3 regions of the Streptomyces sp. NPDC041796 genome follow, and region 2 is predicted to be linked to each of the others. Evidence: riboswitches for the same ligand, from Rfam matches in the RefSeq annotation. Region 2 holds a riboswitch; each other region holds the start of a gene.
What was found. Region 2 has a riboswitch for cyclic di-AMP ahead of ACZ6C1_RS13175 (M23 family metallopeptidase). Riboswitches for the same ligand answer to the same signal wherever they lie in the genome.
Positions count from the first base shown of each region.

Region 1: another riboswitch for cyclic di-AMP. It lies ahead of ACZ6C1_RS06025 (transglycosylase SLT domain-containing protein); the one in region 2 lies ahead of ACZ6C1_RS13175 (M23 family metallopeptidase).
Region 3: another riboswitch for cyclic di-AMP. It lies ahead of ACZ6C1_RS06390 (M23 family metallopeptidase); the one in region 2 lies ahead of ACZ6C1_RS13175 (M23 family metallopeptidase).

Region 1 is NZ_JBVJAH010000002.1:581,032-590,917, reverse strand. It holds gene ACZ6C1_RS06055 (MSMEG_6728 family protein) at 1-3, shown strand, start outside; gene ACZ6C1_RS06050 (DUF2617 family protein) at 128-622, shown strand; gene ACZ6C1_RS06045 (DUF4247 domain-containing protein) at 619-1,032, shown strand; gene ACZ6C1_RS06040 (DUF350 domain-containing protein) at 1,107-1,544, shown strand; gene ACZ6C1_RS06035 (polyamine aminopropyltransferase) at 1,552-3,153, shown strand; gene ACZ6C1_RS06030 (peptidoglycan-binding protein) at 4,037-4,924, opposite strand; gene ACZ6C1_RS06025 (transglycosylase SLT domain-containing protein) at 5,770-6,546, opposite strand; cyclic di-AMP (ydaO/yuaA leader) riboswitch at 6,551-6,716, opposite strand; gene ACZ6C1_RS06020 (helix-turn-helix domain-containing protein) at 7,337-7,978, opposite strand; gene ACZ6C1_RS06015 (SpoIIE family protein phosphatase) at 8,058-9,886, opposite strand, start outside.
Region 2 is NZ_JBVJAH010000006.1:17,690-27,575, reverse strand. It holds gene ACZ6C1_RS13210 (DEAD/DEAH box helicase) at 1-687, shown strand, start outside; gene ACZ6C1_RS13205 (FG-GAP-like repeat-containing protein) at 891-3,989, shown strand; tRNA gene ACZ6C1_RS13200 (tRNA-Lys) at 4,450-4,522, shown strand; gene ACZ6C1_RS13195 (tyrosinase family protein) at 4,631-5,851, opposite strand; gene ACZ6C1_RS13190 (hypothetical protein) at 5,848-6,120, opposite strand; tRNA gene ACZ6C1_RS13185 (tRNA-Met) at 6,545-6,618, shown strand; gene ACZ6C1_RS13180 (PP2C family protein-serine/threonine phosphatase) at 6,767-7,945, shown strand; cyclic di-AMP (ydaO/yuaA leader) riboswitch at 8,202-8,336, shown strand; gene ACZ6C1_RS13175 (M23 family metallopeptidase) at 8,348-9,454, shown strand; gene ACZ6C1_RS13170 (aldo/keto reductase) at 9,576-9,886, shown strand, end outside.
Region 3 is NZ_JBVJAH010000003.1:37,921-47,806, forward strand. It holds gene ACZ6C1_RS06355 (sensor histidine kinase) at 1-484, opposite strand, end outside; gene ACZ6C1_RS06360 (sensor histidine kinase) at 846-2,009, shown strand; gene ACZ6C1_RS06365 (response regulator) at 2,006-2,716, shown strand; gene ACZ6C1_RS06370 (serine hydrolase domain-containing protein) at 2,812-4,020, shown strand; gene ACZ6C1_RS06375 (MBL fold metallo-hydrolase) at 4,034-5,206, opposite strand; gene ACZ6C1_RS06380 (TetR/AcrR family transcriptional regulator) at 5,420-6,049, shown strand; gene ACZ6C1_RS06385 (SGNH/GDSL hydrolase family protein) at 6,095-6,889, opposite strand; gene ACZ6C1_RS06390 (M23 family metallopeptidase) at 7,048-7,968, opposite strand; cyclic di-AMP (ydaO/yuaA leader) riboswitch at 7,971-8,134, opposite strand; gene ACZ6C1_RS06395 (tyrosine-protein phosphatase) at 8,775-9,587, shown strand; gene ACZ6C1_RS06400 (DUF6126 family protein) at 9,591-9,707, opposite strand; gene ACZ6C1_RS06405 (XRE family transcriptional regulator) at 9,727-9,886, opposite strand, start outside.

The sequences.
Region 1 (9,886 bases), on a different contig from region 2:
TGAGGGGCGCTTTTCGGCTGTGCCATACTCAGCCGCGCTCCAAGCACTTCGCAGTCGGGGGAACATCGTTGAGAGTCGAGCTTGCCGTCATCGGCAAGGAACCGGTCAGAGGCCCGGGCGGCGCCGGATGAGCGGCGTAGCCCTGACGGCCCCGTACCTGGACACCGACGCCGACCAGCTCTCGTTCGTCCTCGGACGTCCCGCACGCGAGGCGCTCGCCGTACGCGACCTGACCGTCGGCGGGCTGGACGTACAGCTCAGACTGCTGGGCGCCTCCCACCAGGTCTTCACCGGCCCCGTCCGGGAGACCGTCGCCTGCCTGCCGGGCGTCGAGGGCGGCCTGCCCGACACGGCGGCGCAGGACTTCGACGGCTGGCACTACGCCTTCAGCGCCCAGGTCCAGCGCTTCGACCCCCAGGAGTTCAGCGCACGAGTGGCCCGGATCCGGGGCCGCTCGGAGGGCCACCCCCGGGCGCTGTACGGAGTCTTCCCCGGCTCCCCGGAAGCAGTGACCGCACTGACCGTCGAGCGGGAGAGCGCCGGGCTGAGCTGGCGCACCTGGCACACCTATCCGCAGAGCCGCCGGATCGTGGCGACGCACACCCGGCTGGAGGCCCGATGAAGACCGCTCTACGCATCAGTGCGATGCTCCTCGCCACGCTGGCCCTCGCCGCCTGCTCCAGCGACCCGGACGACGACGACGGCAACGACGTACCGACGAGCTGGATCCGCGGCCAGTACACCTCCAGCGGCGTGGACCACGTCGACAGGACCGACTCGCCGTCCCAGGTCGCCAAGGAGATCAACGGCAACACCTCGGCCGTCGCCCGCCTCAGCGACGGCGACAAGCAGTTCCTGCGCTACCGCAACGACATCGTCGCGATCAGTCCGCACATCAGCGGCAAGGGCAGCCTGATCGAGATGGCGGACTACCGCACCGGCTACCACCGCTGGCGGACCCACATCGGATCCGTCTGGCCGGACCCCGACAGCGCCGCGTTCCGCGGTGGGGGCCCCGGCTCCGGGAAGTGACCCCCGGCCGCCCGGCACGCCCTGATTTCCCACTTCCTCACGCATTCCCCGACGACGACCCCGAAAGGCACACCGTGGCAGAGATCTTCGAGTCGGCAGGCACCGCCCTGCTCTACGGCCTGGTCGGCTTCGTCGTGATGGCGGTCGGCTTCATCGCACTCGACCTCGTCACCCCCGGAAAGCTCGTCCACGTCGTATGGACCGAGCGCAACCGTGGCGCCGCCGTACTCCTCGCCGGCCAGACGGTCGCCATCGGCCTGGTCATCGAGCAGTCCATCCGCGCCAGCGAATCCGAGCAGGGCCTCACCGAGGGGCTGGTCAGCACCCTGCTGTACGGCCTCGCCGGAGTCGCCGTGATGACACTGATCTCCATCATCGTCGGTCTGCTGACCCCCGGCCGCCTGGGACACGCCGTGCTCGACGACAACGGCACCAGCCCCCACCCCGCCGCCTGGGTCCAGGCGGCCATGTACCTCGGCACGGCCTTCATGGTCGGCGCCGCCGTGTCGTGACCCCCTGATGAGCACCACCGTCCTGGACCGCACCCCTCCGGCCGCAGGCCCCCGGCCGCCGCGGGCGCACGCACGCGGAACGCGATTCCTGCTGCTGCTCGCGGTGTTCGTCTGCGCGGCCTGCGGTCTGGTCTACGAGCTGGCGCTGACCGCTCTCGGCAGCTACCTCATCGGCAACTCCGTGATGCAGACCTCCGTGGTCATCTCCGTCATGGTCTTCGCCATGGGCATCGGTTCCCTGGCCGCCAAGCCACTGCAACGGCGCGCGGTCGGGGCCTTCGCCCTCGTCGAGATCCTGCTGGCGCTCGTCGGCGGCCTGTCGGTGCTCATCCTGTACGTGGCGTTCGCCTGGCTGCGCCTCTACATGCCGGCCATGGTGGTGGTCTCGTTCGTCGTCGGCCTCCTCGTGGGCGCCGAGATCCCCCTGCTGATGACACTGCTCCAGCGGATCCGGCGGCAGGAGGCCGGCAGTGCCGTGGCCGACATGTTCGCCGCGGACTACGTCGGAGCGCTGGTCGGCGGCCTGTGCTTCCCGCTGCTGCTCCTGCCCGCCTTCGGCCAGCTCAAAGGCGCCCTGGTGGTGGGCGCGGTCAACGCGGTGGCCGGGGTCGTCGTCGTCCTGTGGATCTTCCGCCGCGAAACCCGTCCGATGGTTCGCAACGGGCTGCTGGCCGGGGCGGCAGGCGTCCTCGCCGTCCTGGCCACGGTGTACGTCCTGGCCGACGACATCGAGGTCACGGCGCGCCAGCAGCTCTACCGCGACCCCATCGTGCACGCCGAGACCACGCCGTACCAGGACATCGTCGTCACCCGCTCCACCGCCTTCACCGGACAGCCGGACACCCGGCTGTTCCTCAACGGCGACCTGCAGTTCTCCTCCGTGGACGAGTACCGCTACCACGAGGCGCTCGTCCACCCCGCACTGTCGGGGAAACGCTCCTCCGTACTGGTCCTGGGCGGCGGGGACGCGCTGGCCCTCCGCGAGGTGCTCGCGTACGACGACGTGGACACGGTCACCCTGGTCGACCTCGACCCGGCGATGACACGACTGGCCCGCACCTTCGCCCCGCTGGTCGACCTCAACCGCCACGCGCTGAACGACCCGCGGGTGACCGTCGTCCACGCCGACGCCTTCACCTGGCTGCGGGACGCCACCCGGCGCTACGACACGGTCCTCATCGACTTCCCGGACCCCGACACCGCCGCCCTGGCCAAGCTCTACAGCGTGGAGTTCTACCACCTGCTGGGCCGTGTCCTCACCCCTGACAGCCGGGTCGTGGTGCAGGGCGGGTCGCCGTTCTTCGCGCCCAAGTCGTACTGGTCCATCGCCGCCACCATCCGTGAGGCCGGCTACGCGACCACCCCGTACCAGGTCGACGTCCCCAGCTTCGGCAACTGGGGCTTCATCCTCGCCACCCCCGGTGCGGACGGCCCGCCGCCGGTTCTGCGCCTGGCGGCCGACGCGCCGCCGCTGCGCTTCCTCGACGACGACGTCCTGACGGCCGCCACCGTCTTCCCGGTGGACCGCCGCCCCCAGGACGTACGGGCGAGCACCCTGATGGACCCGGTGGTGCTGGAGTACACCCGCCACGAATGGCAGAACTACTGAGCGGCCCCGCCGAACGGCTTCCTGAACCGGCGCGTCCCGGCCCGAGCGGGGACAATCCGTCGTAGGCCAGGTCCTACCGCAGGGAGTGCCAGTGACCCGTGTTCTTCTGGCCGAGGGGAACGGGCTGCTGCGCGGGCGCTCACCGCGCTCCTGAACCGCGAGGACGACATGAGGGTCGTCGCGGAGTCCGGCGGAAACGGACACATCCTCGCGCGAGCGCTGTCGCACCGCCCCGATGCGGTCGTCATCGACGTCGACGCCCACCAGGACAGGGGTCGCGCCGCGGCCGGCGAACTCGGTGCCGAAATCCCAACGCGCGGCGGCCGCCGGCCTTGTTGGGTCATCCACGGTCCCGTCGCTGGCAGGTGGGGCACGGTTTGTCGTGACCGTGGGAATCGATCACGGTTCCCCATTCGCCGCAGTCGTGGCAGTCGCGGGCCAAGGCGATGTTGATGCGGAGAGCTGGGGTGGGAGTAGTCGAATCGGCTTCGTGGGCCATGCGGGGAAACTCCTCGTACAACGCGGTACGGGCGAGTTTGTCATAGTTCGTATATCTATGCAATTGGATGCGCCGACTCGTGCTTGGTCTTCCCCGCCTGGAACGGCCCGGGCCGTGACCGCTGCCGCCGGCGCTCCGCCCCCGGTGCAGCGAAGTGGTAGCAGGGGGTGACGAGGCGGAGCGCCGGCCGTTCAGGTAGCCGAACTGCGCTCGTGCGCCCGGCCGGGCTCGGGCAGCACGGGCCGTCGATGTCGTGACGTCCGTCGCCCTCCGCCGCGGCCGGTCCTCCACCAACGCCTTCAGTGACGTCTTCCGCCGCGCCTCCCGCCACACCCCCGGCGCCCACAACGCCGTACCTCGGCCCGTGGGCCCCGGGGGCCCGGCTCAGACGTTCGGCACCTTCAGTCTGTCCCAGCTCGACTTCCCCGGGATGCCGTCGGCGTCACTGCCCGCATAGCCGAGCTTGCGCTGCCAGGCGGCGTAGGACTTCCGGTCGGCCTCGCTCCACTCGGGGCCGGGGCCCACCTCGTACCGCCCGCACCCCTCCGCCACCAGCCGCTTGCCCATGGCCGTGATGATCGCGCTGCGCCGGCCGGGGGTGAAGAACGCGGCGCCGGGGAACGGCTCGTACGATGCCGGGGGCTTCGGCGCCGGGGGCTTCGCCGGGCCGTCCGGCGCTGCGCCGAGCCGCTGTCCGATGCGGGCCCGCATCGAGTCCATCGTGAACCCGCGCGGGTCGATCTTCCCCGGCTGCCACTCCTTGTGCCCGATCACCGAACGGTGCGACCAGCCGTGCGCCCGGCAGAGCGCGGCCGCCGCCTTCTCGATCGCCTCCAGCTGTGCCGCCGGCCACGGGTCGGTGCCGTTGCCGAGGTTGACGCACTCGAACCCGTAGAAGTACCGATTGCCGTCGGTGTTGGCCTCGTTGTCGGCGGGCAGCGACGGGCGTTCGTCGATCACCGCCCGGAGGACCTCGTCGTCACCGAGACCGGCGTGGTTGGCCCGGCCGTGGCCCACGAGGTGGACCGACCCGTCCTTGGCGATCACCCCGTGACACAACGGCCCCGGCAGGCTCGAGTGGCCGTCGTAGCAGATGTTCACGGAGTTCTGGGTGCCCGAGGTCACGGTGTGGTGGATCATCACCCCGTGCACCGGACCCCACGGGCCCTTGTGATTGCGGTTGTGCGTACGCCAGTTGCGGTGCTCGACGACCTGGAGGCCCTCGTCACGAAGGGCCTTGAGAAGCTTGGACGCGGACAGCGGCGTTGCCATCGTGGTGATCCTTTCCGGTTGGATGGTCCGGTGGGGATGGTTCGTTCAGTTCTCGCCCTGCGCGGGGGGACCGGCCGGCGCACCGCCCGTCTCGGTGGCCTTCGCCTCCTCCATCGCCGCGGCGGGGGACCGGACCGGACAGCGGCCCGAACGCCAGGCGTGGATCGGACACCGAGCTCTCGCCGAACACCCAGGCCGGCGGCGCGTGATGCACCTCGATCCCGCTCGGAGCCGGCAGATCTCGACACCGTCCTCCAGCGGCAGCCAGCGGCCCTCCTCGATCCGCAGCACGCCGCCCCGGGTCTTCAGCGCGCCTGGTGACCCCGGCCGCCCGCGACCCGGTGGTCCCGGCGCCGCAGGAACGGGGCGGAGGAGCACGCGTGGATCATGGAAACGAGCGCCGCGTTTTCAGGTCTTTCCCCCGTCACACACCCCGTGCGATATCGGTCTCGCAGGGCCATTGGCATACGCGTCTGCTTGTGGCTCCTGATGCATGGGTGCCTGTGGGGAGTCTCGTTCGGCGCGGAGTCACGGTCAAGGCACCCTTTCGGTCAACGGGTGCTTGCGGTATGCGGAGTTCGGCTGAAGCCGTTCGGCGAGGTCAGCGGGACAGTGAAGATCGATATGGAGACCCCGTTCGCCAACGTTTCACAAGAAAATTCGGTGAGGGGTGGTAAACAAGCCGAATGGCAGACGGCTCGGCGCGCCGTCTTGTGTCCGATTGGCGAGACATACGGCATTGCTCCCGCGGAACTCCACCGGACTCCCACGGGAAATGCGAGGGCCGAACGCCGCTGGGGCCGGCCGCGTTCGAGCGGCCGGCCCCAGCGGGGAAAGCGTGTGGATCAGTAAGGACCGTTGACGTTGTCGATGGAGCCGTACCGGTCGGCCGCGTAGTTGCAGGCGGCGGTGATGTTGGCGACCGGGTCGTAGGGGTCCGTCGCCGTGCCGGGCACGTGGTAGGCCTCGAACGTCGGCGCGATGACCTGGAGGAGCCCCTTCGAGGGGGTCCCGTTCACGGCGTTGATGTCCCAGTTGTTGATGGCGAGCGGGTTGCCCGAGGACTCACGCATGATGTTGCGGTGGATCCCCTCGTACGTGCCGGGGATGCCGTGCTTGGCCATGATGTCCAGCGACTCCCGGATCCAGCCGTCGAGGTTGTCCGGGTACGTCGCCGCCTTGGCGGCGGCCGGTGCGGCCTTCCGCTCGGCGGACCGGTCGGCTCGCTCGGGCGCCGAAGCGCGCTCGGCCGCCTTCGCGCCGATCGTCAGCTTGAGGCCGGGGCGGATCAGGGACGGGTCGGCCCCGATGGCCTTCCGGTTGTCCTCGTAGAGCTTCTTCCAGCCACCGCTCACCTTGTGCTCCCGCGCGATCTTGGAGAGGGAGTCACCCGCGACGACGGAGTACGTGGTGGGCGCGGCCTTCTTGGCGGCGGCAGCGGTGGCGGCCGGGGCCGCGGCCGGGACGCCGGCGGTAACGGAGTACGCCGCGCTGGGCGCCGCCTCGGCGGCGGTGGCGCCCATCAGGGGCAGCGCGAGTGCGGCGCCGCCCGTGCCCGCGGCGACGAAACGGCGGGCGAGCGGACTGTTCTTGGGACGACGGTGCTTACCCTTTGCGGGCATGGCGAATTCCTCTCCGTCGCCTGCGAGGTGAGCTGTCGGGTTCGGGCTGGAGATGCCCGGTCGCGGTATCAGCGCGACTTCACCCCTAGCCGATCCGGTGTGCTCCGGGTCGGCGGCTTACCTGGGTCCCCCGCTCCTGCCGTACGTACGTGAGTGGGTGTGGGGTTTCCGGACGGCGGCAGGATTCGGCGGTCCATCCGGATTGAGGGGACCGTAAGCGAGACGGGCCTGGCGGAACAAGGCGTGAATTTCACGGCCCGACCCGCTTTCCACCGCCTTCCGGCCGGTGGTGAACCGTCAACTTTGCTGCAAACAACCGGGAATCAGGCCTGAAGAGCCCCTGTGTGCCAGTCCTGCGCGGTGATACTTATCACGCGTGATAACCAGAGCCCATAAGTGACGCATTTTCCCCGCAATGTGAGCAGCAAAGGCGATTGCCGCCAAACCTGCATAACGGAGAAAAGGGACGCAAGGGTCTCGTGGTGTGCCGACGCCGACCCGGCCGCCGGTTGCTCCCAGGTGGCGGGCCCGGGCGCGCCGGACGCAGTGAAGTCCGGCCCCGCCGACCTCGTGCCCGCCCGGTGGCGCGACCGCGGGCGTATGCGTGCACAACTCGTCCATCACCGTGGCCGTACGACGCCGCGGAGTGTGCGGAGCGCGTCCGCCGGCACGGACGCGGCACTGTTCGGCGCGTTGCGCGACGGGCCGTGGGGGAGGGCCGTCGAGATGGACACGCGCGTCATCGGCCCGGCGTTCGGTCGCGCAGCCTCCGGCCCCCGGCACCGGATGATCACGCGGACGCGGACGACCGGCCGCGTGTGGCCCCGTTCCCCTCCGCCGCGCCACCCGCGCGGCGCGGCCTGGCGCGCACGTGCATCCGCTCGCCCTGCCGGCCGAAGAGGCTGAGCACCTCGACGGGGCCGTCCCCCGTGGTGCCGAACCAGTGCGGCAGCCTGGTGTCGAACTCGGCCGCCTCGCCCGCCCCCAGCACCAGATCGTGCTCGGCCAGGACCAGCCGCAGCCGCCCGGACAGCACGTACAGCCACTCGTAGCCCTCGTGGGTGACGGGCTGGGGGGTGTTCCGGTCGGCGGGGAGCACCATCTTGAAGGCCTGCTGCGGGCCGGGTTGCCGGGTCAGGGGCAGCACGGTGTTGCCGTGCACGGTCCTGGGCGTGAGGCGGACGCGCGGGTCGCCCACCTCGGGCGCGCCCACGAGCTCGTCCAGCGGAACCTGGTGTGCCTGGGCGATCGGCAGTAGCAGCTCCAGGCTGGGGCGGCGCAGGCCGGACTCCAGACGGGACAGGGTGCTCTTGGAGATCCCCGTGGCCGCCGACAGCGCGGCCAGGGTCACGCCGCGCTCCGTACGGAGGCGCTTGAGGCGCGGGCCCACCTGGGTCAGGGTCCTGGCGATGGCGTCCGACTGCTCTTCCATGCCGTTCATTGCACCGCGCCCCCGCCGCCGACGGCAACAAAGTTTGCTGTTCCGGCACCGTCCGACGGACCCGCCGAGGTCACCAGGACACGTCGTCCAGCAGCAGCTCCGTCGGCATCCGGGCCCCCGCGGTGGGGGACTGTTCGGTCCACATCACCTTCCCGGTGGGGGTGTACCGGGTGCCCCACCGCTCGGCGAGCTGGGAGACCAGGAACAGTCCCCGGCCGCCCTCGTCCGTGGTCGCCGCGCGCCGCAGGTGCGGGGACGTACTGCTGCCGTCCGACACCTCACAGATCAGGCAGCGCTCGTACAGCATCCGCACATGGATCGGCTCGGAGCCGTAGCGGATGGCGTTGGTGATCAGCTCGCTGAGCATCAGCTCGGTCGTGAACCCGACCTCCTCCAGTCCCCACTCCTCCAGCTGACGGCCGCACGCGGAACGCACACGTGCGACGGCGGAGGGGTCCCTGGGCACGTCCCAGTCGGCGACCCGGGTGCGGTCGACCAGATTGGTGCGGGCCACCAGCAGCGCGATGTCGTCCCGGCGGTGCGGCGGCAGCATGGCGTCGAACACGGCCTGGCAGGTCGCCTCCGGCGTACGGCCGCGATGGCCCGACAGCGTCTCGCGCAGCAGCTCGAGGCCGGCGTCGACGTCCCGGTCCCGGTGCTCGATCAGACCGTCGGTGTAGAGGACGAGCTGGGAACCCTCGGCGAGCTGGATCTCGGCCGTCTCGAACGGCAGGCCGCCCAGGCCCAGGGGCGGGAAGACGGGCACCTCGGGGCAGTCCAGGGTGCCGTCGGGCAGGACGACCACGGGGGCGAAGTGCCCCGCGGTGGCCATGCTGCAGCGGCCGGACACCGGGTCGTAGACGGCGTACAGGCACGTGGCGCCCGTGATGCCCTCCCCGTTGCCGTCCGCGCCCTCCTCCTGGTCGATACGGGTGACCAACTCGTCCAGGAGTCCCAGCAGCTCGTCCGGCGGCAGGTCCAGCGCCGAGAAGTTGTGCACCGCCGTCCGCAGCCGGCCCATCGTGGCGGCGGCGTGCAGTCCGTGCCCCACCACATCGCCCACCACCAGGGCGACCCTGGCCCCGGGCAGCGGGATGACGTCGAACCAGTCGCCGCCCACCCCCGCCTGCGCCGGCAGATAGCGGTACGCGATGTCCAGCGCGCCCTGCTCGGGCAGGACGCGGGGCAGCAGGCTCCGCTGGAGCGTGACCGCCATGGCGTGCTCGCGGGTGAAGCGACGGGCGTTGTCGATGGCTACGGCGGCCCGGGCGGCCACCTCCTCCGCGAAGGCCAGGTCCTCCTCCTCGAACCGTTCGGCCCGCTCCGAACGCCAGAAGTTGGCCATGCCCAGGACCACCCCGCGCGCCTGCAACGGCACCGTCACCAGCGAATGGATGCCGTACGCGAGAGCCTCGTCGGCCCCCGCGGTGTCCTGCGCCCGCCATCCGTGGGCCACGTTCAGGTCGGCCTCCAGCACCGCGTGCCCGCTCGCCAGGGCCGCCGCCATCGGCGTCGTGGGAACGGCGAACCTGATGAGGTCGCCCACCGGCTGGAGGGGGTGGTCGTCGTGGATGCCGGCCACCGCCGTGCGCCGCATCTCCGTGTGCCTGCCCGACGGCTCCTCGCCGCGCAGGACCGGGTCCAGCAGCTCCACCGTGACGAAGTCCGCGAACCCGGGCACCGTCACCTCCGACAGCTCCTCGGCGGTCCGCACCACGTCCAGCGTCGTCCCGATCCGCACCCCCGCCTCGTACAGCAGCTTCAGCCGCTCCCGGGCCACCTCCGCCATCCCCGACACCGCCCGCAGCTCGGTGGTGTCGCGGAGCGTCGCGACCGTGCCGGTCGCCCCGCCGTAGGGGGCCGTGGGCCGGGTGTTGACGGCGAGCAGGCGGTCGCCCG
Region 2 (9,886 bases):
GCCGCCGAGGCCGAGGTCCAGGCCGCGATCGCCTCCGTACCGGCGCAGCCGGCGCGCGAGTCCCGTGACGAGCGCCCGTCGTTCGACCGTTCGTCCTCGTACGAGCGTCGTGACCGCCGTGACGACCGGGGCAACTTCGAGCGTCGTGACCGTCGCGACGACCGGGGCGGCTTCGAGCGCCGTGACCGTGACGACCGCGGTGGCTTCCGCCGTGACGACCGCCGGGACAACGACCGTGGTGGCCGTTCCTTCGAGCGCCGTGACGACCGTGGCGGCTTCCGCCGTGACGACCGCCGGGACAACGACCGTCCGTCGGGTGGCTTCCGCCGCGACAACGACCGTCCGTCCTCCGGTGGTTTCCGCCGGGACAACGACCGTCCGTCCTCCGGTGGTTTCCGCCGGGACAACGACCGTCCGTCCTCCGGTGGTTTCCGCCGCGACAACGACCGTCCCTCCGGCGGCTTCCGCCGCGACGACCGTCGTGACGACCGCCCCACCGGCGGCCACCGCGGCAGCGACCGTCCGTTCAACCGCGACCGTCGTGACGACCGTCCCTCGGGCGGCGGCTTCCGCTCCGGCGGCCACGAGCGCCCCTACGGCCGCCGTGACGACCACCGCGGTGGCTCCAACACCGGCTCCTCCTTCGGGCGCCGTGACGACAAGCCGCGCTGGAAGCGCAACGGCTGACGCGTCCGCTGACGCATAACGCCTGAACAGGGCCCGTATCTCGAACAGGGATACGGGCCCTGTCCTGTTACGATCCCGCTCACGTGCCGCGGGGGTCGCGTCCGGGGGGATTCTTCAAGCCGGCGCACCACGCCTTCGACCTGTCTTTGACATGCCTTTGTCGACTCGCCGCGCTCCGCATTTCTTTCCTGGGGAGGACCTGAGTGCCTCGACGCGCTCTCATACGCCATTCCGTCGCCGCCGTCGCGGCGGTGACACTCGCTTCCGGGGTCGGGCCGCTCGCCCCTGCCGCGGTCGCCGCCGACGCGCCCGGTGTGGTCTTCGGTGCGACCAAGGCCGCTCAGCCGCGGACCGTGATCCCGCTCTCCGCCGGACCGACGGGCTACCTGCGGTACGAAGAGGGCCGCGGCCACTTCTGGAGCACGTACTCCGGTACGACGACGCCCGTGTACAACCAGGCGGAGGGCCCGGAGGAGGGCGCCACGTACGGCGCCGGCTCCGACGTCATCGCCGCCCTGGGGACCGGCCCCACCAGCGCGGGCCGCGTCCGGCTGTTCGACACCGCCGCGGGGACCAACACGTACATCGACGTGCCCGCCGGACACCGGTACGTCGGGACGTACGGCTCCACCGTGGTCACGTACAGCCGGGCGAGCAGCACCGCCGAGCCCGAGTGGCACACGCACCGCCTGGCCGGCGGCACGGTCCAGACCGCGCAGGTGACCGGCTGGCCGGCCGGGGCCGAACGGCCGTACACGATCCAGTCGGCCGACGCCGGCGGGATGGTGACGTCCTTCCGCGCGGACGGCGTGACCCGGCCGGTCTGGATCAGCGACGGGCAGGTGCGACAGCTCCCGCGCACCACGACCGCCGTCACGGCCGGGACCGTGCTCACGCCGGACCACGTTGTGGAGTGGACCGTGGACGGCAAGCTCGCGTTCTACGCCAGGACCGGCGCGACGGCCGGGAGCGCGCCGGCGCAGACCCGGGTCGCGGACCTTCCGTACCAGGAGGGCGCCAAGCTCCTCGGGGTCATCGGCGACCGGGCGTTCGTGGCCCGCCCGTCGGGCCTCGGCGGGTCGGCCCCCTACCGTGTCGTGAGCGTTCCGCTGTCCGGCGGCGCCGAGACGACCGTCCTGGCGTACGCGCGTTCCCATGCGACGCCCACCCCCGACGGCACGCGACTGCTGCTGATCGGCGGGGACGGCGCCGACGCCCTGGGCGTCCAGCTTGTCGGCGTCACGGACTCCGCGCCCACGGTCGGCAAGCTCACTGACATCACCCCGCTGACGTCACTGCCCAGGTCCTTCGCTTTCGCGGGCGGCCGCCTGCACTCACTGGAGCGGATGCCGGACCAGGGCAACGCCTTCCGCACCCGGACCGTGTCGGTGACCGGTCCGCTGGCGGCCGGCGACACGGCCGACCGCGGAACCTTCGGCATGGACCTCACCGGGTGCGACGACAGCAGCGGCTGCCCGCAGATCGCGTCCACGGGCGACGGCCGACTGCTCGTCCAGCCGGACCCCAACAGCGGCAGCCCGTACCCGCTGCTGGCACAGCCCGGCGCCACCACGGCCACCCCGGTGAGCGCCGGCCTCGCCTCGCTGACCATGGTGCACGCCTCGGGCCGTCACCTGGCCGCCACCGGTGAGCGCGCCGACGGCTCGTCCACCGGCCTGATCACGGTCGACCTCGACACCGGCAAGCAGCTTGCCTCCTTCCCCACCGTCAACGCGTGGGACTTCGCGCTGTACGGGGACACCGTCTGGGCCGCCGGCGAGGTGGCCGGCACCGTGAAGGCCTACGACGCCAGGACGGGCGCGGTGAAGCGGACCGTCAACCTGGGCAGCGGATGCAGGGCCGAGTCCATCAAGGTGACCGCGCACTGGCTCAACTGGAGCTGCGCGGGAACCGTCGCCAGGGGCGGGGTGTTCGACCTCGACAAGAACGTCAACCACACGTACACGTCCCCGGTCTCCGAGCTCGGAGACGGCTATGTGGTGTGGCGCAACGACAGCACGGTCAAGGTCACCGACTTCCGGGGCGCCCAGCCGGTGGAGGTCGGCAACCACGCCCTCGCCGACGACGGCGAGCGGGAGTACAGGTACGCGGTCGACGCCACGACCGGGCGGATCGCCCTCACCGCCACCACCGAGGGCGACATCCGCGTCGTGGACGCGGGTGTGACCGCCTCGCCGCTGGCGCGCATCGACGCCCACGTTCCCGCGGCGCAGGCCGTACAGGGCGGCAGCGCCCCCTGGAAGGCCCGCTGGTGGCTGTCCAAGCCCGCCGCCTCCTGGCAGCTCACGCTGAAGGACGCCTCCGGTACCGTGCGGCGCACCCTGTCGGGCGGCGAGGCCCGTGGCCTCGTCAGCGTCGCCTGGGACGGCAAGGACGCGGCCGGCAAGCCGGTCGCGGACGGCTCGTACGCCTGGTCGCTGACGGCGGTTCCGGCCGATGGACAGGGTGCCGCGCTGGCGCAGTCCGGCACGGTCGCGCTGTCGGGGGCCGTGACGGCCACGACGCCGGTGCCGACGCGGCGGGACCACAACGGCGACCGGGTCGGGGACCTCGTGTCGCTGAGCTCGACGGGCACCCTCGCGGTCCGGTACGGAACGGGCGCGGGCACGCTCTCCGGCGCGGTGAGCGGCAGCGGCTGGTCCACGTCCGCGGTGGCGGTGCCGTTCGGGGACCTGAACCGTGACGGCTGCAACGACGCGCTGGTGCGGCTGCCGAGCGGTGAGCTGCGGGCCTACCGGCCGGGTTGCGGCAAGGCGCTGGTGCCGACCGCCCCGTACACCTCGCTGGGCACGGTGTGGGCGCAGTTCAACGTGCTGACCTCGCCGGGCGACCTGACCGGTGACGGCCGGGCCGACCTGGTGGCGCGTCAGACGACCACGGGTGACCTCTACCTGTACGCGGACGACGGCGCGGGCAAGCTCAAGGCGCGGGGCCGGATCGCCACCAACTGGAAGGCGTACCGGGCGGTGTTCGGGGCCGGTGACCTGAACGGTGACGGCGTCGGCGACCTGCTCGCGGTGGGCGGCGCCAACTCGCTGTGGCGGATCAATGGCACGGCGACGGGCACACTCAAGCCGCGCGTCCTGGTGTTCGGCAACAACTGGGGCACCGGCCGCAACGCGTTCGTCGGTGTCGGTGACCTGAACAAGGACGGCAAGGCGGACCTGATCTCCCGCAACGCCGCCGGGGACCTGCTGCGCAACAACGGCAACGGCACGGGGTCGTTCGGTTCGACGGTCAAGATCGGCACCGGCTGGCAGGGCTACAAGGGCCTGTTCTAGAAGCGGCCGTCACGAGGGCCCCTACGGCACACGATCACCGTGCCGTAGGGGCCCTCGGTGCTGCTGTCGCCGTCCCGGCCATGACGCGCGCCGGCGTCCCGGTGGCTGCCGCACCGGCCACCGCGGTGGCCGCCGAGCCGGTGTTCCCGGGCGCGGGCGACACTCGGGCGAGCGGTGGCGACACGACGGCACGGGCACGGGCACGGTGAAGCCCCGCGGCCGGTCTTCCGCGACCGGGGCGCCGGCCTGCTCTCCCGTGACGCCCACGGCGGACTCCTCCGCAACACGGGCGACGGCACGGGGGCGTTCGGGGCGACGGTGCCGATCGCCGCCGGCCGGCAGCACGACCCCACGCTGTCCCCGACGATCTCCCCGCCTCCACGACGCGACGGCGCCCGTTCACCCGATACCCGATCGGATGCCGGGCGCCGTGGGGCTATGCTCAGGGGTGACTCGTCGAGGGCCGTTAGCTCAATTGGCAGAGCAGCGGACTTTTAATCCGTTGGTTGTGGGTTCGAGTCCCACACGGCCTACCGCGTCGAGAGCCCCGCGGGGCTCCGACCTGAGCGCTCGTGCCCCGGCCACCTTCCGTGACCGGGGCACATGTGCGTCGGGCGTCTCCGCGGGCGGCGGCCCGACGGCTAAGCCTCCTCCACCAGAAGCCGCGCGTTGATGGTGGGATTGCCCGCCTGCGCGAGGGGGAAGGCCGAACCGATCTCCGCGGCGTGCCGGGGCACGTCGATACGGACGGACAGCGTCCGGTCGACAAGCTGTTCCTGAGCCATCCGGAAGTCGATGTTGACGATGCCGTGCTGCACACACCCCGCGCAGTTCCGCGGGTCCTCCGGCTGGAAGAAGAAGCGCTTCGCGACCGGCTCGTCGTCGGCGAGCAGACTCACGACGAACGACCCCGGAATTGCCAGCCGGTTGATCCCCTTCACCCGCACCGAGACCGGATTTCCGCTCCGGAACGCGAAAGCGTGGGAGGCATCGATGCTTCCGGACAGATTCTCCAACGCGCCCTCCACCGGGCTGACGAGTTCCAGTCGATCGTACGAGACGTCGGTTTCGATCGTCTGGTCGGCGGTGGTGCTGAACGGTGGCAGAGCGTTGAACGGCGGCGTGAGCCACTCGGTGTTCTGCCCCAGTGTGGATCGGAATCCGGTCAGCGTGGTGGCGCCCACGAGTGTCTGCCAGCTCAGCCAGAGGCGGTCGAGGTTGCAGTGGAAGAACCAGAACACGGGGTCGAAGGAGGCGACATTCTGGTCGCCCATCGTCGGCCCGATCGATCCGTGGCCACCGTCGTGGGCCTGGATGGAGAAGTCCTGGTACCCGTTCACATTGGACTCGCCCCACAACGACTGGGTCAGCGACGTGGCAATGTCGTCCAGGACCCCGAAGTTCGTCACGTTCTGTGCGATTTCGGTGGCGGGGAAGCGTTCGGTCTTGTACGGGAAGTATCCGGTCACGGGCTGTGGCGTCGCGTTGACGCCGGGATCGGCCGGCAGGGTGTACGAGTCGAACGGCGGCTGTTGCAGCCGGTCCGGCAGCATGGTCGAGATGTCCCAGTAGGGAATCGTCACCCCCTCGCAGCCCGGGACGGAGCGCAGGGCGTCTTCGAACACCCGCAGGTACTGGCGGTGCCAGGGGTTGTAGCGGTCTTCGTGGTGCAGGCACCAGCGTTTCGGGAGGCCGTGCTGCCCGGCCAGGGCGAAGTAGCTGTCCGGATCGCTCGGGTCGCGGTCCATCAGGCCGGTGAACGCCGTCGCCAGTAGGTCGAACTCGGCATCGCTCAGCTTCGTGACGTCCTTGCGCAGCCGTGCCGTGGGCTGCCCGGTCGCCGGCGGCTCGACCGGCGTCACCGTACCGAGCGGACATCCGTTGACGATCCAGTTGCGGAACGTCTGCGAGCGTTCGGTACTCCATTGTCCCGCTGCGTCCGGGGCATCAGAGCGTTTGGCGGAGCGGTCTGTGCGTGAATTGCGAGCGCGTTGCTCTTCACCCCTTCATAGGTGCCGAGCTCGATTCCCTTGGCGGCCATATGGGCCACGTCTTTGGGCCGGAAGAAGAAGCGGATATCCGCCAGATAGGTCGGCGCTGCAACGACTTGGTCAGCGATCGGGCTGTTCATGCTTCCTCCGTTGGGCTCCGCACGGTGTGAGGGGTCGACTGGGTGCCGCAGTGGCCGAGAGGCTCGTATCGGCTTTCCGAGTATGCGGTACCCCAAGAGGTGTCTGAATGATCGACACAGGCCGACCAGGGCCTGAATCGCGAAGGAGTGACACTCCGCGAATTCCGGTTTCCGCTCCTATTGATTGATTCTGCAATTTCATTTCGCCGGGGAAGCGGGACGGATTTCTCCGTCCTGCTCGGGAAGTGGCGGGTGCGGGGCCGGGCCGGCTTCCTTCCGGCGGTGGGCGAGCCGTCTTGCCGCCGCCGTCCGGGAGCGATGCCGCACGCGGGGACCGGCGGGGCCGTTTTGTCCCCTCGGGGGGAGCTGCCAGGGATATTGGTTAGGGATCGTGCTCCGGATGGCGTAGGGTGGTGTTCACCGACGCGGGGTGGAGCAGCTCGGTAGCTCGCTGGGCTCATAACCCAGAGGTCGCAGGTTCAAATCCTGTCCCCGCTACTGAAGACGAAGGCCCGGTGCATTGCGCACCGGGCCTTCCGTCTTTCCCGGACCGGCCGGCGTCGTGTGTCGCTCGGTCGGCGGACGGCGGGTCGCCGGGCGGCGCGGCTCCGGCCGGGCCGGGTGCGGCGCGGTACCGTCCGCAGCCGTGGGTGGACCCGGCAGGAGACCAGTGGTGGGGCGACGAGCGCGGGACGGCGGCGACCGGCGGGAGGGTGCCCCGCGGGCCCGGAGGTTCGTGTGCGCCCTGCCCGCGCTGTTGATCGCGGGGGGTGTGGTGTACGGCGTGTCGACCCCGCCGCAGTTCACCGCCGTACCGCTGTTCGCCGCCGCCCCGCTCGTCGCGGCGCCGCTGTTCGCCGCCCGTATGACGGTGCTGACCGGTCTGTGCGCCGTGCTGGCCGTGCTCGGCCTGCACCTGGGCAGCGGAACGCTGGGCGAGGTGCGGGCCCTCACCGAGATCCTCACCGTGGTGGTGGTCGCCGTGCTCGCGCTGCTGATCAACCGGGTCGTGCGGCGCAGTGGTGAGCGGCTCGCCTCGGCCCGGGTGATCGCCGAGACCGCGCAGCGGGCCGTGCTGCCGACGCCCGCCGAGCGGATCGGCGGGTTGCAGGTGGCGGCGCGGTACGAGGCGGCGCAGGCGGACGCGTTCATCGGGGGAGACCTCTTCGCCGTGCAGGACACGCCGTACGGGGTGCGGCTGGTGGTGGGGGACGTGCGCGGGAAGGGCATGGGCGCGGTCGAGACGGTGGCGGTGGTCATCGGGGCGTTCCGGGAGGCGGCCGAGCAGGAGAGTTCGCTGGAGGGCGTGGCGCAGCGGCTGGAGCGGGCACTGGCCCGGGAGGGGACGCGGCGGGACGGGCTGGACGCCGTCGAGGGGTTCACCACCGCGGTGCTGGCGGAGATCCCGCGCGGGGCGGAGGTGGTGCGGGTGGTGGACCGGGGGCACCCGGAGCCGCTGATGCTGTACGCGGACGGGCGCGCCGAACTGCTGGAGCAGGCCGAGCCCGCGCTGCCGCTGGGCATGGCGGACCTGGGGGCGTGGCCGGACCGGGCGCATGAGGTGCCGTACCCGGCGGGGGCGACGCTGCTCTTCTACACGGACGGGCTGTCGGAGGCGCGCGACGCGCAGGGAGTGTTCTACGACCCGGTCGCGCGGCTGGCGGGGCGGCTCTTCCCGGGGCCCGACGCGGTACTGGACGCGCTGGTGACCGACGTACGGAGGCACACCGGCGGCGGGGCGACGGACGACCTGGCGCTGCTGGCGGTCGGCCGGCCGGCCCAGGGGCAGCCGGAGCGGCGCCGGACGGTTCCGGTCGTGTCGTGACCGCGCCCGGCCGCTCGACACGCTGCGTAGTCGACGCGTGTCACTGCGCATAACATCTGATAAACCGTCAGAAGTACTGTGGTCGGTGAATGTTTCTGATGCGCGGTCAACTCGCCCGGCTGTGCCCGTGTGTGCACCGGTACGTCCGGGGCCCGTCCGCTTAATGATCACTAGGAACGGCTTGGAATCCGGAGCCCCCGTCTATTAACGTTCGATAACGCAGCGCGGTCGTCCCAGCCGTCGCAAGAGACGGCACCGTGCGCGTGCGCCGAATTCCGCAAGGGAACCGGGGAACCACCACCTTGGGGTGAATCGGGCCGAAGTGGGCCCGTAGGAGACCTTCCTGCTCCGAACCCGTCAGCTAACCCGGTAGGCGAGAAGGAAGGAAAGGAGTGCGCCTCCGTGGCGTCCAACAGGCCTGCCCCCGAAGCTCCGTACGGCTCGATCGCCTCGTTCAACTCTTCGGGTGTCCCGGACGCCGCACCTGTAAACGGGCAGCAGTGGGAAGAATGGAACCCCACCGAGGAGACCGTCCGCCCCGTCCGCGGCCGTCACCGCGTGGCCAAGCAGCGCGGCGGGCTCGCCCGTAGCTCCACCGTCCTCGGCGTCGGCGTCATCGCGGCCGTCGGCGCGGGAGGCATGGCCACCGCGCAGGACAAGCCCGCGGTCTCCATATCCCTGCCGGACGTCGTCACGGACAACCTCCCCGACGCCGAGTCCCTGCCCGGCATCGGCTCCCTGATGTCCGACGACTCGGACGCCGGTGATTCCGACGAGACGGCCCCCGCGGACAGCGGGCCGCTCACCGCCGCGTCCCTCACCGGGACCGCCGACGCCGCCGCGCAGCAGAGCGGCGCGGACGCGGGCGAGGCACTGCGCGCCCGCATCCTCCAGCAGGCCGAGCAGCAGCAGGCGTCCGCCGACGCCGCGGCGAAGGCGGCCGCGGAGACGGCCGCCGCCGAACAGGCCGCCGCCGAGGCGAAGGCGCAGGCGACCGCCGCCGAGAAGCAGGCCGCCGAGCAGGCCGCCGAGGAGAAGGCCAAGGCCGAGGCCGAAGCCGCCGCCAAGGCGAAGGCCGCCGAGGAGGCCCGGCTGGCCGAGCTCGCCGGAAGCTGGTCGCTGCCGACCTCCTCGTACACCATCACCTCCACCTACGGCCAGGCCGGCAACATGTGGTCCTCCGGCTACCACACGGGCCTCGACCTCGCCGCGCCCACGGGCACGCCCGCCAAGGCCGTCCACGGCGGCACCGTCAAGTCGGCCGGATGGTCGGGCTCGTACGGGTACCGCATCGTCCTGGAGCTGGAGGACGGTACGGAGGTCTGGTACTGCCACCTGTCGTCGATGACGGTCGGCGCCGGGCAGACGGTCGGCACCGGTGAGACCATCGGCCGGGTCGGCGCCACCGGCAACGTGACCGGACCGCACCTGCACCTGGAGGTGCACACGCCGGGCGGCGACGGGATCGACCCGCTGGCCTGGCTGCGCGGCAAGGGCCTCACCGTCTGAGCACCGGCTCGGGAACTTCTGACCCCGGCAGCTCTGGCGGCACACCCCCCGACGCCAGGGCTGCCGGTTTCGTCGTCACTCACCCGGAATATCCCGCCTCTTCGGCACGTTGGTCCACCCCATGACCTCTCTCCGCAAGCTGGGCACGTCCGACCTCCACGTCTTCCCCCTCGCCCTCGGCGGCAACGTCTTCGGCTGGACCGCCGACGAGGTGCAGTCCTTCGCCGTCCTCGACGCGTACACGGCCGCCGGCGGCAATTTCGTCGACACGGCCGACAGCTATTCGGCGTGGGTCGCGGGCAACGAGGGCGGGGAGTCGGAGACCGTCATCGGCAGGTGGATGGCCGCGCGCGGCAACCGGTCCGACGTCGTCGTCGCCACCAAGGTCGGTGCCCACCCGCAGTACAAGGGCCTCACCCCGACCACCATCAA
Region 3 (9,886 bases), on a different contig from region 2:
TCAGCCGGTCGAACTCGTCCCCGTCGGCGGACGGTGGCGGTGAGGCCTGGCGGGCGGGTGGGCGTTCCCCGCGGCGGAGTTGCTCGACCAGGGCGCGCAGTTCGTTCTGGCCGTGTGCGCTGCGCCGCCGCAGGGCGTCGCACCGGTCCAGTACGGCCGTGGCCGCGCGGTTGGCGCCCAGCAGGGCGGCGGCCACGGCGGCCACGGCGAGGGCCGCGGAGGCGGTAAGAGCGGCCCACAGGGCGGTCGACGGCTCGGCGCCGGTGGAGCGGACCGTGAAGAGCACGGCGGCCGACCCGCCGAGCGCCACCACGACGGGCGGCAGCGCGGCGGCGCGCAGGAGTTGGGACCGGAAACGGATCTCCGGTGCGGCGGAAGAGGAGCGCGCCCTCCCGTTGTACGACAGGGAACGGGCGCCCGGCCGGCCGTGCCGCCCGCCTTCACGACGGTCCGGCCGCGCGCTGGGTGCGCGAAGTTGAGACATCAGCGTCCTTGGTCGTGGGGGCCCCAGGAACAGGATTCGGCGCGTTGCACGTACATTCGGATCCGGTGGTCGGGCGGTGGCGTCGGGACGCCATATGAACCCGCCGTTGATCACCGGCCACACACAGTAGTCAGCAATCCTTCATGTGTGATGCGCCGTTGACAAACTTGCCCGCCCAGCGTCCCGCTCTGGTATGAGCGCTCGCACGGCCGCCCGAAAATCCCTTCCGGCCGACACGCCGCGCCCGAGCCGGCCGCGGCGCCGACCGATCGGGAGGCACTCACCGACGGGTGGCCGGGCCGGGTCGCGTACCGTGGCGCCGGTGGAATCCCGAAACCCGTACGGTGGGCCGTCGCCCGTCATGAGCGCACGGATACGTGCCCGGGTTCGGTGGGAGCGGGTGAGGGCACTGGGGGCGGCCAACCCCCTGGTGGTCGACATCGGGTTGGCGCTGCTGGTCCAGGCGGCGATGACCATGCCGTTCGTGGTGCCGCGCCCGCCCGAGCTGGAACCGGCGACATGGCCCGCGTACGGACTGAGCACGCTCACCGTCGTCCCCCTGGTGTGGCGTCGGCGCGCTCCCCTCGCCGTCATGTTCGCGGTCCTGGCGGCCGGCGCGGTGTACACCCTGGCGTTGGACGGCCCCGGGCAGCCGCTGCCGTACACCGGTCTCGTGATCGTCTACACGGTCGCGGCCCTCTCCCCGCCCTGGAAGCGGCTGGCCACCGTGCTCCTGCTCCTGGTCGCCGTGCCCGTGTCGGTATGGCTCAACACGCGGTCGGCACGGGAACTGACCTTCTCCCTCTTCGTGTTCGGCGCCGCCTACGTCCTGGGGCGGCTCACCGCTGCCCGGCACCGCGCCAACCGGGTGGAGGCGGAACGGGCCGCGGCGCGCGAACGGGCCCGGATCGCACGGGAGATGCACGACATCCTCTCCCATGCGGTGAGCCTGATGATCGTGCAGGCGGAGGCCGGCCCCGTGGCGGTGCGCACGGCTCCGGAGCGGGCGGAAGCAGCGTTCGACGCCATCTCCGAGACGGGCCGGGACGCCATGGCGCAGTTGCGCCGCATGCTGGGCGTCCTGCGCGAGGGCGACGAGCCGGGGCACTCCCCGCGTGAGCCGCAGCCCGGTCTCGCCGGGCTGCCGGGTCTCCTCGACCGGGTGAGGGCCGGTGGCCTCGACGTCGTGTACGGGACGGCCGGTGATGTGCGGCGGCTGCCGGACGCGACCGGTGTGACCGTCTTCCGCATCGTCCAGGAGGCGCTGACCAACGTGGTCAGGCACGCGGACGCCCGCACCGTCTCCGTGCGGCTCACCTGTGGTCCGGGTGACGTGGACATCCGAGTGACGGACGACGGGCGTGGCCCGCAGCCGGGCTCCTGCGGTGGCCACGGGCTCGTCGGGCTCCGCGAGCGGGCCGCGGCGCACGGCGGTACGGCGGTCACCGGGCCGGGCCCGGACGGCCGGGGCTTCGAAGTGCGGGTCCGTATCCCCGTACCGTACGCGGCGGAGGTGACGCGTTGACGATCCGTGTGGTGGTGGCCGACGACCAGGAACTGGTGCGCAGCGGCTTCGCGATGATTCTGGACGTCCAGCCGGACATCGACGTGGTCGCGGAGGCGGGCGACGGCGCCGGGGCGGTCGAGGCGGTACGGCGGCACGCGCCGGACGTGGCCCTGCTGGACATCCGGATGCCGGGCATGGACGGCATCGAGGCGTGCCGCGCGATCAGCTCGGCCGGCACCTGCCGGACGGTGATGCTGACGACCTTCGACACCGACGAATACGTGTACGAGGCACTGCACGCGGGCGCGAGCGGCTTCCTGTTGAAGGACGTACGCCGGGACGATCTCGTGCACGCGGTCCGGGTGGTGGCGCGGGGCGACTCGCTCCTGGCGCCGCCCGTGGCCCGGCGTCTGGTGGAGCAGTACACCCGTCCGGCCACCCGTCCCCGGCGGCCCGATCCCCGCCTGGAGGTGCTGACCGGACGGGAGCGGGAGACGTTGCTGCTGCTGGGACGGGGCCTGTCGAACGCGGAGATCGCCGCGGAGCTCGTCGTCAGTGATCACACGGTCAAGACGCATGTGGGCAATGTGCTCGCCAAGCTCGGGCTGCGGGACCGGATCCAGGCAGTGATCTGCGCGTACGAGACGGGCCTCGTCGTGGTCGGGGATCCCCCGCCCGGGGGAGCCGCCCCGTCCGCCTCCTCCCCCGCACAGGCGAGGAACTGAGCCCGGAAGACCCGCTGGGCGGGCGATCCGCGGAAGGCCGGTGGTCAACAGGATGGAGCCGTCCGGAAAACCGGCTCACACCCACGGAGTTGACCATGAAGAGCATCCCCCGCACGCACCGCACACTGCTGGCAACGGCACTCGTCCTGGGCGTCGCGGCGGGCCCGGCGGTGCTGCCGGCCGCCGCGTCCGCTCCACACCCCGTGACCGCCCCGCACCCCGCGTCCGCCGTGGGTGTCACGGCTCCCGTGCCGTCCGGCGACGCCGCCCTGAGAGCGGCCGTCGCGGGCCTGCCGTCGGCCCACGCGACGGCCGCACTGGTCCGGGTCGGTGGCACGGAGGGCGTCTGGCACGGCAGCTCGGGCGTGCACGATCTGAGGAGCAACCGAGAGGCCGACCCCGGCGCCCGCTTCCGGGCCGGTTCCGTGACCAAGGTGTTCACCGCGGCGGTCGCCCTCCAGCTGGCCTCCGAGGGCACGCTGGACCTTGACCGCAGTGCGCGCTCGTACCTGCCGGAGCTGATCCCCGCGTCGTACGGGGCTGTCACCGTGCGGCAGTTGCTCAACCACACGCACGGCATCCCGGCGGCCGACTTCCCGGGGAGCACGGTCGAGGAGTGGTACGAGAACCGCTTCAGGACTCATGACCCCGAGGACATGGTCCGTTCGGCGACCTCGAAGAAGCGCGAGTTCGCGCCGGGCGAGAAGCAGCACTATCTGAACATCGGCTACACGATCGCCGGTCTGGTGATCGAGCGCGTCACGGGCGACTCGTACGAGCACCAGGTCCACCGCCGGATCCTCCGCCCGCTCGGACTGCGCGACACCTCCTTCCCGGGGACGAACCCGCACATCACCGGCCGGCACAACCACGGCTACCAGACGATGCGGCTGGACGACGGGACGATCGGTCTGCGCGATGTGACGGTCTGGGGGACGACCGACGGCTGGGCGGCCGGCGACATCATCTCCACCACACGGGACCTGGAGCGGTTCACGAACGCCCTTTTCCAGGGGCAGATCGTGCGCGGCCCGCTCCTGGAGGAGATGTTCACCCTGCCGAGGGTGGCGGACTTCACCAGCGGCGACCCGGCGGCGTACGCCGTCGGCCTGGCGATGAAGAAGCTGGGCGGCCGGGAGGTGTGGGGAAAGACGGGCGGCCGCTGGGGCTACAACGCGGCCATCGCCTCGACCCGTGACGGCTCCCGCACCATGGTCTACAGCGTGAACTCCACGGACGCCAAGGGCCAGGACATGAACGAGGTGGCCATGAAGATCATGGTGGCCGTCTACGGCAGGCCCTAGGCGTCCGCCTCGACTAGGCGTCCGCCTCGACGGTGACCTCCGCCGGCCGGGGCCGACGCCACGGGTGCGGCATCGGGTGGGACACCGCTCGCCACCAGGGGTCGACGGGGAGCGTGCCGGAGGGTTCGAACGGTTCGCCGGGGCGGGGAAGCGCCACTGCCTGCCCGGCTTCCCCGGCGGCGTCCCGGGTCCACTCGCCGGGTTCGGCCCAGGGGTGGGGGGCGAGGTTGAACGTTCCCCAGTGGATCGGGAGCAGCACGCCGTGCGGTGTGGATCCCTGCAGGTCGAGATGGGCCCGCACGCCTTCGTCGGGAGTCATGTGGATGTCGGGCCAGTACTCGCTGTAGGCACCGATCTGGATCATGGTGGCGTCGAACGGGCCGTGTTCGGCGCCTATGTCCCGGAAGCCGTCGAAGTAGCCGGTGTCGCCACTGTGGTAGACGCGGTGCTCGGGTCCGGCCACCACCCAGGACGCCCAGAGCGTGTGCTGCTGGTTGCGCAGGCCTCGGCCGCAGAAGTGCCGGGCCGGGGTGGCGGTCAGCCGCAGGCCGCCGACCTCCGTCGACTCGTTCCAGTCCAGTTCCCGCAGCCGGGAGGCGGGAACGCCCCAGTGCTCCAGGTGCGCGCCGACGCCCAGCGGCACGGCGAAGAGCGCGTCCGTGGCGGCGAGGGCGCGGATGGTCGGGAGGTCGAGGTGGTCGTAGTGGTCGTGGGAGATGACGACGACGTCGACCGGTCCGAGCGCGGCGAGCGGCAGGGGCACGGGATGCAGCCGCCCGGGACCGGCGAAGGAGAACGGCGAGCAGCGCCGGCCCCAGACCGGGTCGAAGAGGACCCGGTGGCCGTCGATCTCGGCGAGCACGCTGGAGTGTCCCATCCAGGTGAGCCGCAGTCCGGTGGCCGGGGGCTCGGCGAGGTCGGCGACGGTGGTGGAGTGCACGGGGATGGTCCCGGCGGGGGCGCGGCGGGCCCGTGACTCCTTCTCGAAGTAGATCTTCGCGAACTCCATGGTGGAGCCGGACGGTCTGTGCCGGGTCCCCACCGGGTTGCGGAACGTGCCGTCCACGAAGTTCGGCGAGCGGCGGATCCGCTCCATCCGCTCTCCGGTCGAGTCCACGCCGAAGGCGGTGGGCCGCAGGGAACGCAGGTGGGAACGGAGCTGGTGCGGGATGCCGGCGCGGCTCACGGAACCTCCAGTGGTGAGGGTCCCTCCATTATGGGCGGGGGGTGTGACAGCACGGGGCCGGGCCCCACGAGCGCGATGTCACATCCATGCTCGGCCCAGGTCCCTTCCCGCGCTCGGCTCGACGGGCGGGAACCGCGGCGAGCTCCGGTCCCGGTGACGCAGCGGTGACGCGACGGACACCCGGCGTACCCGCGGACCGCCTAGGGTGGCGGCGTGGGCAGAGTGCGGTTGAGCGTGGCCGAGCGGCGGGAGGAGCTGCTGCGGGCCGCCGTGGAGCAGATCGAGGCGCGGGGTGTGGTGGCGGTGCGGATCGCCGACGTGGCGTCCGCGCTGGGTGTGAGCAACGCGCTGGTCCTGTACCACTTCTCGACCAAGGAGAAGCTCGTCGCGGCCGCTTTCGCGTACGCCGCCGAGGGCGATCTCGCCCACCTGCGCCGGCTGCTGGGCCGCCGTACGTCGGCGGTCCGCCGGCTGCGGGCGGCCGTGCACTGGTACGCGCCCACCGGCCGGGCCAAGGGGTGGCGCCTGTGGATCGAGGGCTGGGCGGCGGCCCTCCGGGAACCCGCGCTGCGGGAGGTCGCCCAGGACCTCGACCGGCAGTGGAAGGCGGCATTGGCCAAGGTGTTCGCGGAGGGTGCGGCGGCGGGCGAGTTCCGCTGCGAGGATCCCGCGGCGGCGGCCTGGCGGCTGACCGCGTTCCTGGACGGTCTGGCCGTGCAGATGACCGCGTACGCGGCGTCCTTCTCCCGTGCCCGCATGCTGGCGTGGGCGGACGAGGCCCTCGCCCGCGAACTCGGCCACCCGGAAGCCCCGTCGGGAACTCCGGCGGTCTCCGGCCCGTGAGGCCGTGAGGCCGGTGAGGCCCGTCCCGCTCCCCCGCCCCGGGACCTACAGCGGCAGCAGGTCCGGTCGCTTGGCCGAGACGTGGTCGCCGGACGATTCGCCGCGCAGCCGGCGGCCGATCCACGGGACCAGGTACTCGCGCGCCCACTGGATGTCGTCGCGGCGGAGTTCGAGGGGGCCGCGCGGCGGCAGGGGCGGCCACGGCTGGTCGGGGTCGGCGGGGACATCCACGCCCAGGACCTGACCGGCCCGCAGGGCGACGCGGGTGTGTCCCTCGGGAGACAGGTGCAGCCGGTCGTCGTCCCAAGCGCGCCTGTCCTGAACGGTCTTGAGGGACCACAGGTCCAGAACCGGGCAGCCGTACCGGTCCGCGACGGCGCGCACATGCCCGTTGTACGTGGCGATCTTGCCGCGCAGCCGGCGCAGCACCGGCACGCTGCGGGTGTCGAAGCCGGTCGTCACCAGGACGGTTCCGACCGCGGACGTCAGGTCGGCGACGGCCCGTTCGAAGCGTTCGGCGACGTCGTCCGGGTCGCTGCCGGGCCGGATGATGTCGTTGCCGCCGGCGCAGAACGTCACCAGATCGGGGGCGAGTTCCTTGGCGCGCGGGACCTGCTCCTCCACGATCTGGTCGAGGAGACGCCCGCGTACGGCGAGGTTGGCGTACCGGAACTCCTCGGGCTCCGGCAGCCGGTCGGCGAGCAGCACCGCAAGGCGGTCCGCCCAGCCGACGAACGTTCCGCCGGGGCCAGGGTCTCCGACGCCCTCGGTGAAGCTGTCACCGATCGCCGCGTACGACCCGAATACGTCACTGTCTCTGAATGTCGAATCGTCTGCCACGGGAGCACATCTTTCACCCCGGGATGTGACCTACGCGACCGTAGGAGAGGTTGACGGGGGGTGATGTTTGCCACCGGTCAAGATTCACCCAAGCCCGGAATACGGCTCCGCCCGGCACCGGGAGGCGGTGCCGGGCGGAGCGCTTCGCCGCGGAGGCGTCAGATGGAGACGCCGTGCTGGCGGAGGTAGGCCAGCGGGTCGATGTCCGAGCCGTAGTTGGGGCTGGTGCGGATCTCGAAGTGCAGGTGCGGGCCGGTGGAGTTGCCGGTGGAGCCGGACAGGCCGATCTGCTGACCGCCGCTCACGCTCTGGCCGGAGGAGACGGACAGCGAGGAGAGGTGGGCGTACTGCGAGTAGGTGCCGTCGGTGTGCTGGATGACGACCTCGTTGCCGTACGCGCCGCTCCAGCCGGCCGAGACGACGGTGCCCGCGCCGACGGCCTTGACGCTCGTGCCGGAGGAGGCGGCGAAGTCGACGCCCGTGTGGTAGCCGGAGGACCAGCTGGAGCCGGAGGCGCGGTAGGGCGTGGTGACACCGGCGTCGACCGGGGCGGTGAAGCCCGAGCCGCTGGTCTTCGGGGCGGACTGGGCGGGGGCCTCGGCCTTGGCGGCGGAGCGGGAGGCGCGGCTCTCGGTGCGGGTGTCGTCCGCCTTGGGCTTCGCCGGGGCGGCCTTCGCGGGGGCGGCCTTGGACTTGGCACCGAGGGTGAGCTTCATGCCCGGGTGGATCAGGGACGGGTCCTCGCCGATCACCTGGCGGTTGTCCTGGTAGAGCTTCTTCCAGCCGCCCTTGACGTTCTTGTTGTGGGCGATCTTGGAGAGGTAGTCACCGGCGACCACGGTGTACGTGCGCGGCGCGGCCTTCTGCGCCGACGCGGCCTTCGGGGCGGCCTTGGCGGCGGTGGCCGCGGCGGTCACGGCCTGCTGCGGAGCGGTGGCCGGGGCGGCCTTCTCCGCGGCGTGCGCTCCGGTGGCGCCGAGCAGCGGGATGGCGATGGCGGCGCCACCGGTACCGGCGGCGACGAAACCACGCGTGATGGGGCTGGACTTGGGACGGCGGTGCTTACCCTTCGCGGGCATGGCGATTTCCTCTCCGGCGCCTGCGAGGTGAGCTGTCGGGTTCGGACTGGAGTTGTCCGGCCGCGTCATGGACGCGACTTCACCCCGAGCCGGTCCCGGAATTCCGGGACCGGCGTACTACCTGGGTCCCCCGCTCCTGCCACACGTGGGTGGGTGCGAATTCCGACCGGCGGCAGGATTCGGCGGTCCGGCCGGATTGCCGTGACCGTAAGCGAGTGGGGTCGGCGTGAACAAGCCGCTGTTTTCTCCGGGGCATTTCCGGCGGTGCGGCGGTCATGGAATTCCGGTCACCCTCCGTGGATTACGGATCATGTATTCCCGTTCTGGGCAAGGGATTTATGAACGGCCTCCCGCCACGGACGGTCACGGTTATGACGCTGCTCACGCGGTCCGGTTCATCTCCCTTACGACCAGGGCACGTTATACCTAATCCCCCAATACGGACAGAAGCGCCATTCCTTGACGAGCCTTCTCAATCCCTCCAGACTCACGGCCGGACGGCGATCGCACCGGTCTCGACGCCAGTCGGACAAATCACCATTAAGACGGACAGGTGGAGTGGGCCACCGTGTACGCGGCAGCCCCTTCGCACCCGTGGGTCGCACCCACCCCCCGCCGGCCGGGCCCGCGAGAGGCCCCGCCCGGCCCGAGGGGCGTCTCGTGCGCCTCACCGGTCGCCGACCTGGGACAAGGGCAACGAATGTGCGACGTGCACGGAGATTGATTGCGGGACGAACCAATGTCGTATCGTCGGATCACGACATCGTCGGCGGGCCGACGCCGACCTCATACACGGAGGAGCCCCCGTGACGCAGCAGCTGCCGCAGGTCCCGTCGATCGAGCCCGAGCTGACCGGAGTGCGCAACTTCCGGGACGTCGGCGGGCTTCCGACCGTGGACGGCCGACGGGTGCGGCACGGCAGGCTCTACCGCAGCGGCCACCTCGCGCACGCCACGGGCGAGGACGCCGCCTTCCTGGCGGGCCTCGGCCTCCACACGATCTTCGATTTCCGCAACGCCGCCGACCAGAAGCTGGAAGGCCCGGACGTCGAGCTGCCCGGCGTCCGGAATGTGAACATCCCCCTCTCCGACCCGGCCGACGGCGCGGAGTTCTGGACCATGGTCCGCGACGGCGACCTCGACCAGCTGCGCTCGATACTGGCGGACGGCAAGGCGGCGGCCCGGATGACGGCCTCGTACCGCATGATCATCAAGGAGCGCACGGCCGAGCACAGCCGCGTGCTCCACGCGCTCGCCGAGGACAGCGTCCCGGCCCTGATGCACTGTGCGGCCGGAAAGGACCGGGCGGGGCTCTCCATCGCGGTCTCCCTGCTGGCCGTCGGCGTCGAACGCGAGGCGATCGAGGAGGACTACCTCAAGTCGAACGACCCGCGCCGCCGCTACAAGGTGCGCCGCAGCGACAATTCCCCGGCCGGTATGTCGCCGCAGGTCATGGAGCTGCTCAGCCCGCTCTTCGAAGCCCGCATCGACTACCTGACGGCCGCCTTCGAGACGATCGAGGAGACCTGGGGCTCGACCGAGCGCTACCTGACCGAAGGACTGAAGCTGAGCGACGAGACCAGGGAGCGGCTGCGCGAGCGCCTCCTCGACGAGAGCTAGGCCCTACTCGGCCCCGAGGGCGAACAGCAGGTAGAGGAAGGCCGCGAAGAGGTGGCCCGCCACCAGGTAGGCGAAGAGCCGGACGGCGAGGCCTCGGGGGAACGTCCGTTCCTGGGACATGGTGATCTCTCCGATCGGGTCAGCGGCGGTGCGCGCCCGCGCCGAGGCACAGGTCGGCGGCGGCGCTCTGCATGAGGGTGTGGACGAACAGCAGCTCGGCCCCGCCGCGTGTGGCGGCGCCGATACGGTGCGGGGTCAGCGAGTCGAAGTGCGCGCTGTCCCCGGGGTCGAGGACGTGC